Regions from separate parts of the Bradyrhizobium sp. CCBAU 11430 genome, predicted to be linked through region 1. Evidence: predicted binding sites of a transcription regulator. Region 1 holds the regulator's gene; the other holds the start of a gene.
The links. Region 1 encodes HrcA, which represses chaperone genes, less so after heat shock. Its sites were predicted from a motif close to GTTAGCACTCNCNNNNNGNGAGTGCTAAC; they were not measured.
Positions count from the first base shown of each region.

Region 2: a site for HrcA is predicted at 1,125-1,153, ahead of XI04_RS34790 (co-chaperone GroES). Genes of this name have one in related genera too.

Region 1 is NZ_LBJV01000069.1:156,574-164,416, reverse strand. It holds gene XI04_RS29165 (hypothetical protein) at 1-627, shown strand, start outside; gene pncA (bifunctional nicotinamidase/pyrazinamidase) at 933-1,658, shown strand; gene grpE (nucleotide exchange factor GrpE) at 1,775-2,392, opposite strand; gene hrcA (heat-inducible transcriptional repressor HrcA) at 2,489-3,577, opposite strand; gene rph (ribonuclease PH) at 3,759-4,472, shown strand; gene rdgB (RdgB/HAM1 family non-canonical purine NTP pyrophosphatase) at 4,484-5,119, shown strand; gene hemW (radical SAM family heme chaperone HemW) at 5,106-6,260, shown strand; gene XI04_RS29130 (penicillin-binding protein activator) at 6,380-7,612, opposite strand.
Region 2 is NZ_LBJV01000073.1:123-7,965, forward strand. It holds partial or broken gene groEL (chaperonin GroEL) at 1-725, opposite strand, end outside; gene XI04_RS34790 (co-chaperone GroES) at 768-1,082, opposite strand; gene XI04_RS34795 (usg protein) at 1,460-1,747, shown strand; gene XI04_RS34800 (O-linked N-acetylglucosamine transferase, SPINDLY family protein) at 1,949-4,078, opposite strand; gene XI04_RS34805 (cupin domain-containing protein) at 4,297-4,824, shown strand; gene XI04_RS34810 (rhomboid family intramembrane serine protease) at 5,096-6,313, shown strand; gene XI04_RS34815 (NupC/NupG family nucleoside CNT transporter) at 6,337-7,587, opposite strand; gene XI04_RS34820 (MFS transporter) at 7,748-7,843, shown strand, end outside.

The sequences.
Region 1 (7,843 bases):
AAGGCCGGCGACACCCCGGTGAAGCGCTATTCGATGATCGTGCCGGGCGCCGGCTTCTCCGGCTACGTCGCGGTGCAGGTCCCGGAGAATGCGACCAAGATCTACACGGATGAGGCGGTGCGGCAGATGTTTGCGACCGCCACTACCCGCAAGCAGGTCTCGGCCGAGGAGCAGATCGCGCTGATGCCGTTCAGGATCACCGATCTCGCCGAATTCAAGGACATCCGCACTCTGGCGCCGGGCTCGAGCATCATCCTGGCGGACGGCGACGAGAGCACCGGTTACGAGTCGAAGCCGTTCATGATCCTCGGCCTGATCGGCGCCACGCCGCAGCAGGCCGACGACCGCGCCCGCTTCGCCCAGGAGGCGGCGCTGCAGATTCCCGGCGTGCGCGAATCGCGCGTCACCATGTCCGAGCCGATCCGCATCAACGGCCAGCAAGGCTTCGAGACCCGGATCGACGGCATCAGCGGCAAGGACAAGGTCCCGGTGACCGTGGTGCAGTGGATCCGCTTCTCGAGCGGAGGCGCCTCGCTGCGCATCATCGCCAGCGCCCCGCGCGACCAGTGGCTGGCCGCCTTCACTCGCTTCCGCGCCGTGCGCGACGGCATCCAGCCGAAGGGGTAGGCCAGAGGCGCTCCAACACACTCGGTGTCGTCCCGGCCTAGCGCGCAATTGCGCGCGGGGGGCCGGGACCCATACCGCGTGATCTCGCGATTGCGGTCGGTCGCAGTACCCCCGAAGAGTCTTCGCCAAACTTCTCCCTGGGGGTATGGGTCCCGGATCTGCGCTGCGCTTGTCCGGGACGACAGCGGTGTTGAGGCTGCACGCCCAACCCCTCATCAAACCCGGCCGCATTTTCGGGCTTCTGTTCGTACACGAACGGAACTAGGCTTCGTCTCCGTTGAGTTCATCCGAAGGGGAGGCGAACGATGCTGGATCGGCGACAAGTCTTGGCAATGCTTGGGACGACGGCGCTTGCAACGCTGGCTCCAACCGCACTCCTTGCAGCGGCATCGATCAAGCCGGACGATGCCTCCGCGCTGCTCGTGATCGACGTGCAGAACTGCTTCCTGCCCGGCGGCAGCCTCGCGGTGAAAGAGGGCGAGCAGGTGGTGCCCGTCATCAACAAGATCTCGAGAGCATTTGCGAATGTGGTGATGACGCAGGACTGGCACACGCCGGGCCACATCTCGTTTGCGTCGGTGCATTCCGGCAAGAAGCCGTTCGAGACCGTCGACCTTCCCTATGGCAAGCAGGTGCTGTGGCCCGACCATTGCGTGCAGGGCACCGATGGCGCTTCGCTGTCGAAGGACCTTGCGATCCCGCACGCCGAGCTCATCATCCGCAAGGGCTTTCACAAGGACGTCGACAGCTATTCGGCCTTCCTCGAAGCCGACGGCAAGACCTCGACAGGACTTGCCGGCTATCTGAGGGGACGCAAGATCAAGCGCGTCTTCGTCGCAGGGCTCGCGACGGATTTCTGCGTCGCCTGGACCGCGCTCGACGCGCGCAAGGCTGGCTTCGAGGTCTATGTGGTGGAAGACGCCTGCCGCGGCATCGACACGCAGGGCTCGCTGGCAAAAGCCTGGGCCGATATGGCCAAGGCCGGCGTGAAGCGGATTCAGTCTGCGGATATCGCGAGCGCGCAGGGCTAGATGACTGTCATTCCGGGGCGATGCGAAGCATCGAACTATGGTGCGCCATTGCGCACCTCAGAATCCCGAGATTCCGGGTTTGGCTCTTCGAGCCGCCCCGGAATGACGCAAAAAAATCAGTTCGCCGCGCCGCTCGACTCGTTGTTGTTCGCCGCGGCCGCGGGCTTCGCGCCGCCCTTGGCGACACCGACCAAGGCCGGGCGCAGCACGCGCTCGCCGATGGTGTAGCCGGCCTGCATGATCTGCACCACGGTGCCCGACGGCACCGACGCATCGGGCACTTCGTACATCGCCTGGTGGAAGTTCGGGTCGAACTTCTGGCCCTGCGGATCGAGCTTCTTCACGCCGTGCTTTTCCAGCGCGTTGAGCAGCGAGCGCTCGGTAAGCTCGACGCCTTCGATCAGCGAGATCAGGCCGGGATCGGCCGTGGCGCGGGCCTCGGCCGGAACGGCATCGAGCGCGCGCTGAAGATTATCGGCGATGTCGAGCACGTCGCGGGCAAAGCCGGTGATGCCGTAGAGGCGGGCGTCGGCGACCTCCTTGGTGGTACGCTTGCGCAGATTCTCCATCTCGGCCAGCGTCCGCAGCATGCGGTCACGCGCCTCGGCGGCTTCCTTCTGCAACTGCTCGACCGAGCCGGGCTCGGGATCGTCGGGCATGATGTAGGGTTTTGACACCACGGGCTCGCCGGTCGCGGCAGTCGTGTCTTCGGGTTGCCGGTCTTGCTCGGTCATCGGCTCTAATCTCGAACTCGTTTCCAGGGATTGTTGGCCCGGATATCGTGCCTAGAGCGCCGAAAATCAAGCGCCCGTGATCGGCGGAAACGCCGATCAGCCTCCCAAAAGACGGCTGACGATGCGGGCCGCGTAGTCCACGGTCGGGATCACGCGGGCATAATTCAGCCGGGTTGGCCCGATCACGCCCAAAACACCGACAATATGGCCGGCGGCATCCCGATAGGGCGAGATGATCGTAGAGGAGCCGGACAAGGAAAACAGTTTGTTCTCGGAACCGATGAAGATACGCACGCCCTCAGCGGTCTCGGCACGCCCCAGCAGGTCGATCACGCCGCGCTTGGTCTCGAGATCGTCGAACAGCAGGCGCACCCGTTCCAGATCCTCCAGCGCATGCAGGTCTTCGAGCAGATTGGCGTGGCCGCGGACGATGAGCTGGCGATCCTCGTTCTCGCCGCCGGACCAGCTGGCGATGCCGGCGGAAATCACCTTCTGTGCGAGCTGATCGAGCTCGGCGCGGGCCTCTCCAAGTGCCGTCTCGAGCTCGAGCCGCGCCTCGGCCAGGGTGCGGCCGCGGATGCGCGCATTGAGGAAATTGCCGGCCTCGGTGATCGCCGAGGAGGGAACTCCGGGGGGCAGCGACAGCACGCGGTTTTCGACCTGGCCGTCCTCGCCGACCAGGATCACCAGCGCCTTTTCCGGTTCCAGACGGACGAATTCGATGTGTTTCAGCCGCGCATTGGATTTCGGCGTCAGCACCACCGCGGCGGCGCGGGTCAGGCCCGACAGCCGCGTCAGCGCCTGGTCCAGCGCCGCCTCGACCGATTGCGCCTGGCCGACGGTGGCAAGCTGGCTCTGGATCGACTGCCGCTCGGCCTCGTTGAGGTCGCCGACCTGCATCAGGGCATCGACGAAGAACCGCAGGCCGAGTTCCGTCGGCAGCCGACCGGCGGAGGTGTGCGGGGCGTAGATCAGGCCGAGCTGTTCCAGATCGGCCATGACGTTGCGGACCGAGGCCGGCGACAGCGGCATGGCGATGAGGCGCGAGATATTGCGCGAGCCCACGGGCTCACCGGTCGCGAGGTAACTTTCGACAATTTGACGAAAGATGTCGCGAGAACGCTCGTTGAGCTGGGCGAGGCCTGCGCGCGGCGCGATCAGATGGATCGGATCGTGATGGGCCACAGACGGTAACTCCTCTCAGATGCTCATAATTTGTCCATCCAGGAGGGTTCTGACAAGCGTCGCGTTTGCAGGGTGGAGAACCGGGGGTGAAAAAGCCTTGTCCTTTCCCCTTGCCGCATACCCTCACCCCACCTACAAGCACCGCGAATAGCCCTAACCTGCGAGTTTTGGAGGATTTCCCATGCGGCCAAGCCGCCGTGCGCCCGACGAATTGCGCCCCGTGACGCTGGAGCGCGGCGTGGTCAAATATGCGGAAGGCTCCTGCCTGGTGAAATTCGGCGACACCCATGTGTTGGTCACCGCCACGCTGGAAGATCGCCTGCCGCCGTGGCTGAAGGGCCAGGGCCGCGGCTGGGTCACCGCCGAATATGGCATGCTGCCGCGCGCGACCTCCGAACGCACCCGCCGCGAGGCCTCCGCCGGCAAGCAAAGTGGCCGCACCGTCGAGATCCAGCGCCTGATCGGCCGCTCGCTTCGCACCATCGTCGATCTCGAAGCGCTCGGTGAGCGCCAGATCACGGTCGATTGCGACGTGCTCCAGGCCGACGGCGGCACGCGCACGGCCTCGATCACCGGCGCCTGGGTCGCGCTCGCCGATTGCATCAACTGGATGAAGGCGCGCAACATGATCAAGGCCAATGTGATGCGCGACAACGTCGCTGCGATCTCCTGCGGCATCTACAACGGCACGCCCGTGCTCGATCTCGACTATGCCGAGGATTCGGAAGCCCAGACCGACGCCAATTTCGTCATGACCGGCGACGGCCGCATCATCGAGGTGCAGGGCACCGCGGAACGCGAGCCGTTCACGCAGGACGAGTTCCTGAAGCTGATCGCCCTGGCGCAAAAGGGCATCGCGCGTCTCGTGGACTTGCAGAAACTGGCTGTCGCGTAGTCAATAAGCCCATGCACCGCCGAATCACCGGAAAGCTGGTCATCGCCACCCATAATCCCGGCAAGCTCGCCGAGATGAAGGAGCTGCTCGCGCCGTACGGCATCGAGGCGGTGTCGGCCGGAGAGCTCGGCCTCGGCGAGCCCGACGAGACCGGCAACGATTTCCGCAGCAATGCCGCGATCAAGGCGATCGCGGCAGCGCGGGCGACCAAGCTTCCCGCCTTTGCCGACGATTCCGGCATCGTGGTCGACGCACTCGACGGCGCGCCGGGCATTTTCTCCGCGCGCTGGGCTGGACCTTCCAAGGATTTCGCCGCGGCGATGGCGCAGATCGAGCGCCTGTTGCAGGAGCGCGGCGCCACCACGCCGGACAAGCGCAAAGCGCATTTCGTCTCCGCGCTCTGCGTCGCCTGGCCCGACGATCATCTCGAAGAGGTCGAGGCGCGCGTCGACGGCACGCTGGTCTGGCCGCCGCGCGGCACCGCCGGCTTCGGCTACGACCCGATGTTCCTGCCGGACGGCCACAGCCGCACCTTCGGCGAGATGGACAGCATCGAGAAGCACGGCCTGCCGCCGCTCGGCCTTGGCCTATCGCATCGCGCCCGCGCCTTCGTGAAACTGGCGGAGATCTGCCTTGAGCCGCGCTAAGGAAGCCTTCGGCGTCTACGTGCACTGGCCGTTCTGCCTGTCGAAATGCCCGTATTGCGACTTCAACAGCCATGTCCGCCACGCTGCGATCGACGAGGCGCGCTTCGCCTCCGCCTTCGCGCGCGAGATCGCAGCCACCGCCGAGCGCTCGCCCGGCCGTGAGGTCACCTCGATCTTTCTCGGCGGCGGCACACCGTCGTTGATGCAGCCCTTAACGGTCGGCGCGGTGCTCGATGCGATCGGCAAGCACTGGACCGTCGCCGGCGATGTCGAGGTGACGCTGGAGGCGAATCCGACCAGCGTCGAAGCCACGCGCTTTGCCGGCTATCGCACCGCCGGCGTCAACCGCGTCTCGCTCGGCGTGCAGGCGCTCGACGATGCCTCGCTGAAAGCGCTGGGCCGCCTGCACAGCGCGCGCGAGGCGCTCGATGCCGTCGCCATAGCGCGCCGCTCGTTCGATCGCTATTCGTTCGATCTGATCTACGCCCGTCCCGACCAGACGCCGGCGATGTGGGCCGATGAGCTGCGTCTCGCCATCGACGAAGCGGCCGAGCATCTGTCGCTCTATCAATTGACGATCGAGGAAGGCACGCCGTTCTTCGGCCTGCACCAGGCCGGCAAATTGAAGACGCCGGACGAAGCGGTGGCGCGCGCGCTTTACGACGTCACGCAGGAGACCTGCGACAAGCTCGGGCTGCCCGCCTACGAGATCTCCAATCACGCACGGCGCGGCGCCGAGTGCCGGCACAATCTGGTCTATTGGCGCGGCGAGGAATATGCCGGCATCGGCCCCGGCGCGCATGGCCGGCTCGACATCGACGGCGTCAGGCACGCCACCGCCACCGAGAAGCGTCCCGAGGCCTGGCTGATGCGGGTCGAGACCAATGGCCATGGTGTCGTCACCGACGATCTGCTCAACAGCGAAGAGCGCGCCGACGAATTTTTGCTGATGGGACTGCGCCTCGCCGAAGGCATCGACCCCGAGCGCTACAAAGCCCTCTCCGGCCGCCCGCTCGATCCCAAGCGCATCGCGCTGCTGCGCGAGGAAGGCGCGATCACGGTGGATGCGACGGGCCGCTTGCGCGTGACGAGCAGCGGTTTTCCGGTGCTGGATGCAGTGGTCGCGGATCTCGCGGCATAACGCGCTGCCGTAGGGTGGGCAAAGCGAAGCGTGCCCACGAATTCCATGCGATTAGCTGAGAGATGGTGGGCACGGCGCGAAGCGCGCCTTTGCCCACCCTACGGCACTGTCGTCCCGAACTACGCCCCAAAACTCTTCGGCGAGCCCGCGACGGCAACGCCGCCACCCTGGGTCACCTTCATCACCGCAAGCCCGCGCTCGTTGGTGCCGTCCGCACGGAAACGAAACAGGCCGTCGATGCCGGCAAAGCCGGACGGATTGGTCAGTACGTCGGACGAGAAGCGCGTGGTGCCTTGCGTGCGCGCCAGCGCGGCGACGAGGGCGACCGCGTCATAGGCCAGCGTTGCCGTGCGAATCGGTTCGGCGCCGTATTTGGTGCGGTAGCGGCCGGAGAAGGCGCGGAAGCCGGCCGGATCGGGCGCGGCATAGAGGCCGCCTTGCAAGCTCGCATTCGCATAAACCCGCGGATTGTCCCACAGGCCGGTGCCGAGCAACTGGATGTTGCGTAAGTTCGCGCCCGCCGCGGTCATCGCATCTGCGACCGTCACCACGGCATCGCCGTCATCGGCAATGAACAACGCATCCGCGCTGCCGAGTTGCTGCGCCACGGTGCGCGCCGGCGTGGCACGATCGGCGCCGTATTTTTCGAACGCGACGATGCGCCCGCCGCGGCGTGGCACGGCCGCTTTCACCGCGGCCTCGACGACATTGCCATAGGCATTGTCGGGCACCAGCACGGCGACGGAGCGCTTTCCGATGCTGGCGGAATATTCGACGATGCGGTTGACGTCGGACTCCGGCAGGAAGGAGAGCAAATAGACGCCGCGGCCGGCGATGCTGGAATCGGTCGAGAACGCCATCACGGAAATGCCGCGCGTGCGCGCGACTTGCGCCACCGCCGGCACCGATTGCGCGAACAGCGGTCCCAAAATGATCTCGGCGCCTTCGTCGACGGCCTGCTGCGCGGCGCCCTGCGCGCCTTGCGGGCTGCCATTGTCATCCTTGATCAGCAGCTGGATGTTCGGGTTCTGGAACTCGGCCAGCGCCATCTCGGCGGCGTTGCGCATGGATTGCGCGGCCAAGCCGGCATTGCCGGCGGCCGAGAGCGGCAGAATCACGGCGACCTTCACGCCGCCGGTGCCGGCGGTCGTCGCCTGTTGCGGGGGACCTGCGGGCTGAGCCGGCGGCGTCGAGTTCGAGAAGGGGTTGGAAAACTGGCTCAGGCTCTGCTGCACGCCGGCGCAGGCCGACAGCAGTGGCGTGCCGAGCAACAGGCCGAGCGCGCTCCGGCGGGTCGCCCCTGACATCAGGGACCCCGGAACGGGAGATTTTGGATAACGCGGGCCCACCATTTCAGCTTCTCTTCTGACCCGTCGGCGCCGGCGGGTCACGACATTCTTTCCACGACACAAGCCACGGATTCAGGCATATTGTCGGCAAATAGTTAACCGAAACAAAAGGATAATAGCCGCTTAACGCGGCCGCCTTGCTGTCCCGGCAGCTGTTTGCCCTCGCTCATTCAGCATCAAGGCGGCGTTTCGGTCGCGAATATGGCGCGAGAGCCCTCACGCCCTCTCGGCGTG
Region 2 (7,843 bases), on a different contig from region 1:
TGCACCACGGCCTCGAGCAGCGGCAGCAGCTCGTTCAGCGAGGAGAGCTTCTTCTCGTTGATGAGGATGTAGGCGTCGTCCATCTCAACGCGCATCTTGTCGGCGTTGGTGACGAAGTAGGGCGAGATGTAGCCGCGGTCGAACTGCATGCCCTCGACGACGTCGAGCTCGGTCTCGAGCGACTTGGCTTCCTCGACGGTGATGACACCCTCGTTGCCGACCTTCTTCATGGCGTCGGAGAGGAACTTGCCGATCTCCTGGTCGCCGTTGGCCGAGATGGTGCCGACCTGGGCGATCTCGTCGTTCGAGGTGACCTTCTTGGAGTTCTTCTGGAGGTCTGCAACGACGGCCTCGACCGCGAGGTCGATACCGCGCTTGAGGTCCATCGGGTTCATGCCGGCGGCAACCGACTTGGCGCCTTCGCGCACGATCGCCTGGGCCAGCACGGTGGCGGTGGTGGTGCCGTCGCCGGCCGCGTCAGCGGACTTGGAGGCGACTTCGCGCACCATCTGGGCGCCCATGTTCTCGAACTTGTCCTCGAGCTCGATCTCCTTGGCGACGGTGACGCCGTCCTTGGTGATGCGGGGAGCGCCGAACGACTTGTCGAGCACGACGTTGCGGCCCTTCGGACCGAGCGTGACCTTTACCGCGTTGGCGAGGATGTCGACGCCGCGCAGCATCTTGTCGCGCGCTTCAACCGAGAATTTGACTTCTTTGGCTGCCATCTGGAATTTTCCTTGAGGTTGACTGGAGGGAGAGAGGGGCTCTTAGGCCGCCTTCTTCTTGGAAGCGGGGACGTCGAGGACGCCCATGATGTCGCTTTCCTTCATGATCAAGAGATCGACGCCGTCGATCTTGACTTCAGTGCCGGACCACTTGCCGAACAGCACGCGGTCGCCGACCTTGAGGTCGATCGGGATCAGCTTGCCGGCTTCGTCGCGGCCACCGGGGCCGACGGCGACGACTTCGCCCTGGGAGGGCTTTTCCTTGGCAGTGTCGGGGATGATGATGCCGCCGGCGGTCTTCTCTTCTGCGTCGATGCGCTTGACCACGACGCGGTCGTGAAGCGGACGGAATTTCATGCAGCTCTCCTAAGCATTTGCACGAGTTGATGATTTTCGTCTGTTAGCAATCTGTGCCCGCGAGTGCTAGCACAGGCGAGGCTGAAATAGGACAGGAATTTTGCGGGAGCAAGGGCTTCTAGCAGAAAAATCAGCACCCGGAAGCGCGGACTGCCAGAATCTCTTTTCCATCGTTAACCGAGGCCGAGCCGTATTAGCACGGTGATCCATCTGCTGCTAACGCATTGAATTTCAACAGCTTGTTAAACTTTTGGGCTTGAGATGGGTTGTCAGTTTGCGTCACATTTCTCTCATGTGAGCGCATCAGTACCGGGTGGCTCGTAAGGCGCACACCGACCAGGCCGCCCCTTGAATGCGCTCCTGCAAAGGAGGTTGGCATGGGCGTGCGGAGTGGGGGCGTTTCCGAGGACTTTCGGAAACAGCTTTTAGGTTACGGGCTGACGACGGCACAAATCCTCTACCGGATGCCGGATCATCCCTCGCTGCTCCAGACCTACGTCTGGCAGAACTACGACATGTTTCCGAAATTCCCGGCGCTGAAGGATTTCCTGGCCTTCTGGCAGGAAAAGCTGGACGGTCCCCTCCATTCGGTCACCGTCGCGCACTCCAAGCTGATCAAGCCGGCCGAGCTGCGCGCCGTGGATGGCGTGTTCCGGCTGCATTGAGACGAATATCGGTCTCGTAGGGTGGGCCAAGGCGCTTAAGCGCCGTGCCCACCATCTCTCCATGATCGCGCGCGGAAGGTAGGCACGCTTCCGCCGTCGCTCTTCGAGCTATGGCGGACCAGTCGTTTTGCCAACCCTACCGATATCTCCCTTGCAGCTCGTCGGACGAACGCACTATTCCCGGGATCGCCTGAGGGGCGATCAGGCGCCCTCGCTGCAATAGCGTCTCCACATCGCGCGATAGGCCTCGTCGACCGCTCGCCCGTATGAGACGGGGTTGCTGGCGGCTGCGGCCCGGATCTTGTCGGGCAGCTCGCGGCGCAACCTGTCGAGCTCGCTGATCTCAGAACCTCGGCTCGTTGCGATTTCGATATACGCCTCATGGCTGTCCGTGACCCAGTCCGGCAAGCCGAGAGCGGTGAGGATGGAGCCGGCAGCACGGCTGGGCAGGCTGTTGCCGAGCTTCGCCACCACCGGCACGCCCATCTGCAAGGCTTCCCACGTGCTGACGCCGCCGTTCTGCGGGAACGGGTCGAGGCAGATATCGACGCGATTGAACGATGCCAGATGTTCGCTTCGCAAGGTGGCGCCGAGCAGATCGACGCGTTCGGCCGGCAATCCGCAAGCCTCGAACCGCGCCAGCAAATTTTCGCGGACCAGCTGGTCGTCCAGCGCAACATCCTTGATCAGCAGTCGCGAGCCCGGCACCCGCTCGAGAATCCTGGACCAGACTTGCGCCGCCTCGTCCGAAATCTTGCTGATGCGGTTGAAGACGCCGAAGGTGACGAAGCCGTTCGAGATCGCCGGCGTAGGTGCCCGCGGAATCTCGGTCGGCAGCGAGGCCAGCGTCACGAAGCACGGCAGGTCGACAACGGTCTCCGCAAACAGATGCCGAACCTCGAAGGGAATCGCGACCGGGTCCGAGAACAGATAATCGATCGTCGGCAGCCCGGTGCCAGTGCCGTGACCCCAGCCGTGCACCTGGATCGGTGCAGGCTTGCGCGCAAACACGCCGAGGCGGTTGCCTCTGGTAGGGCCGGACAGATCGATCAGGATGTCGATGCCGTCGGCGCGGATCTCGGCGGTGAGGCGATCTTCGGTCCATTGCGAGGCGTCGCGCCAGCGATCGGCGATCCCCTGAAATTCACCGGTCGTCGCATCCACTTTCAACGAACAAGCGTAGCACACGACCTCGAACTGTGCCCGGTCATGGTGTTGGAGCACCGGCTTGAAAATCAACGCAGCCGAATGCGCGTTGAAATCCGACGAGACATAGCCGAGCACCAGACGGCGGTCCGGATCGCGGTTGTTGTCATGCGGGCCCGCCGCGCCTGAAGCGATTTTCGCGCCGACACGCTCCCACCACACCTGACGCGCCTGCTGATGCCGTTCAACGGTGGCGTCCCCCGCAAAATCGAGCGTGAATATCTTGTTGGAGATCGCGCTCTGCAGGTCAGGCTGGATGTCGAGGGCTCTGTCGAAACTGGCGAGGGCTTCGTCGACCCGGCCAAGTCCGGCGAGGCAAAGACCCAGCACCAGGTGAGCTTGAATGGAATCGGGATCGATCGCCAGCGCCTGCTGGCAGTCGTGGGATGCGTGGGCAATTTGCTGGATCTGGAGCAGGACACTGGCCCGCGCGAGCCACCCATTCGCGTCGTCGGGTGCCAGCGCAATTGCCTGATTGCCGTCTGCCAGCGCTTCGTCAAATCGCTGAAGTTCCCGTAAAGCCGTGGCACGGTTCGCCAGCGCCGCGGCATAGTCGGGCTTGATCGACAGCGCGCGGTTCAAGCTTGCGACGGCCTCGTCATAATTGCGTTGACGGCACAGCGCCCAACCCCGGCCGTTGTGGGCTTCGGCAAGGCTTGCGTCGAGTGCGATCGCCTTGTCGTAGCTGTGAAGCGCCTCCTCGTGAAGATCGAGGGCCACGCTCGCGTTACCGAGATTGGAGAGGGTTGCGGCGTGGTTGGGCCGCAAGGCGAGGGCCTTTCGATAGCTCGCGCAGGCCTCGTCGTGACGCCGCAGCCCGTTGAGCGCGACGCCCAGCCTCATATGAGCATCGGCAGATTGCGGATCCACGGCGACCGCCCGGCTCAGCAGGATTTCGGCTTGCTGAAAATTCTTGGCGTCGGACTCCAAAGCACCGAGCATGTGCAGCGCCATGAATTGGTTGGGCGCGAGCTGCAGGAGTTGCCGATAGGCAGCCTGGGCCTCGGCGAGAAGCCCGATCTTGTGTAGCTGGAGCGCATGCCCGAGCAACGGCAGCACTTCGGCCTTTTGCCGTTTCTGAAGCCGGGCATTTTGAAATGCACGCTGACCTACGCTGTTGCCCATGGCTTCAATCCCCCAGAATCTCTCTTCGAGATTAATTCAGCGGGAGGACGAATACGAGACGACGGCCGTTCGCCACGACAGCTTGGGACAAGCTACGACCGATCGGGTCATCGAGCCGCTAGCCTTGCGCCCGGCAATTGCCGCCTCATCCAAGACTGGATAATCTGTGCTCGGGTTGTACCCGTCCGGCGGGCGCGCTCAGATCAGGGAGGCAGACAATGGTCAAGCAAAAGGCATCAAGACCCGCAACGAAGACCGCAGTGAAGAAGCGGAGCGGCGCCAAAGCGGCGGCGCGATCCTCGGCACGCAAGGCGGTGAAGGCAAAGGCTCGCACTGCCGTACCGAAGAAGCCCGCACGTCCCAGGCAGCGCATCGCGATCAGCCATCACCGCGAGGAAGACTTCAAGGCCGATGGCCTGCGCGCTTACGCGAAATACCGCGACCTCGGCATCGCCGACGCTAGCCATGGCCTCGCGCAAGCGCACGTGATCCGGCTGCAAGGTCCTTGCGATCCGGCTGAGGTGTCAAAGCTGCATTTTCACGACGTCGACTTCCAGATGGTCTACGTGCTCAAGGGCTGGGTGAAGACTTATATGGACGGGCAGGGCGAGACGTTGATGAAAGAAGGCAGCGCCTGGACCCAGCCGCCGAAGATCAAGCACATGATCCTGGATTATTCGGATGACGTCGAACTGCTGGAGGTGATCCTGCCGGCGGAGTTCAGGACGGTGGAATTGAAGGCGTAGGCCGATCTCTCTCCTACGTCATTGCTGTGATGGGTACGTAGCCCGGATTGCGCTGCATTCCATCCGGGCTGCAGGACCGTCGCGACTCCAGCCCCCACACCGCCATCAAGCACGTCGTCAGCGTTCCCGTCACGATCGCTAAAAAGCACGCGATCTGGGAAACCGGGCAATTACCAGTCGGATGGTTTCAGCTGACCTGCAGGGCGGGCGCTAACCAATCGAAAATACCTCTCGCGGCAACTCAAGGATGTGAAAACGCGGGAGTGCTTTCATGGCGACCAACACTTTTGGCCGACGCGGCGTTACGGCGCCGCCGTCAAGAGCGTCGTTTCAACCCGTCGCCGCGCCGACCGTGCGGGAGATCGTGCGCGACCCCGCTCGGCCCTTGCCGAGCGAAGGGACGCTTTTTGGCGATAACAGGCTTCTGGCCGATATCCCTTTCCTCACCATTGGCCTGATTTTCGGTCTGCTTTTGATCTTCGCTCTGCAACGCAGCCTGGCCATCGACGTTGCGCGGGATGGTGACCTCGACGTCCGCTCGCTGATCGCCCAGGGCGCGTCGGGCTACGATCTCGTTGTCGGACGAGGAGAGTGGTGGAGGATTGGCCTTGCGCCGCTGCTGCACGGCAGCGGGTGGCACCTCGTCAGCAACTGCATTGGGTTGTTCATCGTCGGCGTCAGGCTGGAGTCTCTGATCGGCCGTGGCTGGTTTGCGCTGATCTTCGTCGCCAGTGCAGTGGCGGGCGAGGTCGGCTCTCTGCTGGGCAATGGCCCCGGCACGGTGGGCGTGGGCGCGTCCGGCGCCATCACCGGGCTCATCGCCGCGCTGTTCGTCGCGAGCTTCGAGCCCGAAGCGGACGCCGATCAAACCATATCGAGACTGAAGACGTCGCTCTTCTTCGGTGTTCCCGCACTGCTGCCGCTGGCATTCGGCGCCTCGGGCAATGTCAACTATTATGCCCATGCAGGCGGTGCGGTGGCCGGTGCCGCGCTTGCGATCACGCCGTGGCTCGCCTTCTGGTCCTATGACAGCCTGCCGCGGAGCGCCGGCATGACGTTGCTTGCAGCATCCCTCGGATCTCTGATCTGCGCCGGCTTCGCCGCCGTTCATTATTCGTCCTACATGGCCGATGCCGTGCACTATATCCGCGCGTCGGAAGTGCCGGCGAAGGCTGACGAGATGGTCAGCCGGTCGTTCGATCTCGTCACCCGCTACCCAAAAGACGCGCGGGCCCACGTGTTCCGTGCGGTCTTCTTCCTGGAACAAGCCAACCTCAGTGCCGCCGAGACGGAGGCGCGAACCGCCCTGTCGCTCGCCGCTTCAGATGTGGCGGGTGGGCCGGTGCGCTCCGGGGCACAGGGCTTGATGGCGGTGTTGCTGTGGGCGCAGGGACGAACGAGCGAGGCGAAGGCCATGGCGGTCGAGCCCTGCCGTGCCAAGCTGGCCGAGGTGCGCCGCATCTTGCAGAAGTCGAAATTGTGCAGTTGACCAGGCTACGGCATCACCACGGGTCACGTGATGACCCCCACCACCGCCCCCATCAAGCACGTCGTCAGCGTTCCTGATACGATCGACTTCAATCCCAGCGCGTTGATCTCCTCGCGCCGCTCCGGCGCCATCACGCCCAAGCCGCCGATCATGATGCCGAGGCTGGCGAAGTTAGCGAAGCCGCACATCGCGTAGAGCATGATCAGTCGCGAGCGCGGGTCGAGCGCATCGCCCGGCAGCTTCGCAAAGTCGACATAGGCGATCAATTCGTTGAGCACGGTCTTGGTGCCCATCAGGCTACCGGCCGTCACCGCCTGATCCCATGGCAGCCCCATCAGCCAGCACACCGGCGCCATCACGAGACCGAGCAGGCGCTGCAACGAGATCGCGGCGCCGCCAACATTCGGCAGCAGGCCGAGCATGGCGTTGACGAGATAGACCAGCGCCACCAGCACCAGCAGCATGGCGACGATGTTGATCAGCAGCTCGATCCCCGCGCTGGTGCCTTTCACGATCGCATCCATCGTGCTGGAGACTTCCATCTCCGGATCTTCGAGCGTGCCGCCGGTACGCGTGTTGGAGGTTTCAGGCACCATGATCAGGCTGACGAGGATCGCGGCCGGCGCGCCCAGCACGGAGGCGATGACGAAGTGCGCGGCCGCGTCGGGAATGAGAGGAGCAAGGAGCGTCGCATAGAGCACCAGCACGGTGCCGGCGATGCCCGCCATGCCGCCGGTCATCACCAGGAACAATTCGCTGCGAGTCATCTGCTTCAGATACGGCCGCACGAACAGCGGCGCCTCGACCATGCCGAGAAAGATATTGGCGGCGGTCGAGAGGCCCACCGCGCCGCCGACGCCGAGCGTCCGCTCCAGCAGCCAGGCCATGCCGCGCACGATCGGCGGCAGCACGCGCCAATAGAACAGCAGCGTCGTCAGCACGCTCATGACCAGCACGATCGGCAGCGCCTGGAACGCCAGGATGAAATCGGCGCCAGGCACCTTGAGGTCGAAGGGCAGGGCGCCGCCGCCGACATAGCCGAACACGAAGGCGGAGCCGGCGCGCGAGGCCGCGGAGATCGCGCCGACCGCATCGTTGATGGCGCCGAAGGCGTGCGCGACGACCGGCAGCTTCAGGAGCACGATCGCGGTGACGAAGGTGGCGACGAGGCCGATCGCCGCCTGCCGCAGCGACACGGCGCGCCGATTCTCCGCCAATGCGAAGGCGATCAACAGCAATGCGAAAATGCCGAGTGCCGATTGCAAACGCAGCATGATGTCCCCAAACCCTCAATGATTATGGCCGGGCCGGCGCTGCAAAGGCAATGCCGGGAGCCGCTAGAAGCGGCCCACTGTTGACAAGCGGGGCCACCTCGGCCACGCGGGGGCCTTCGACAGTGAGGGGGAGAGCGGTCCGAGGGTGACCCAAAAGGCGATGCCAGAGCAGCTAAATTCCGGACATCCGCCGGTCAGCGCCCGCGCGCTCCTCGCCCACCGCGCGTTCCTGTTCTTCCTGCTCTCGCGCAGCCTG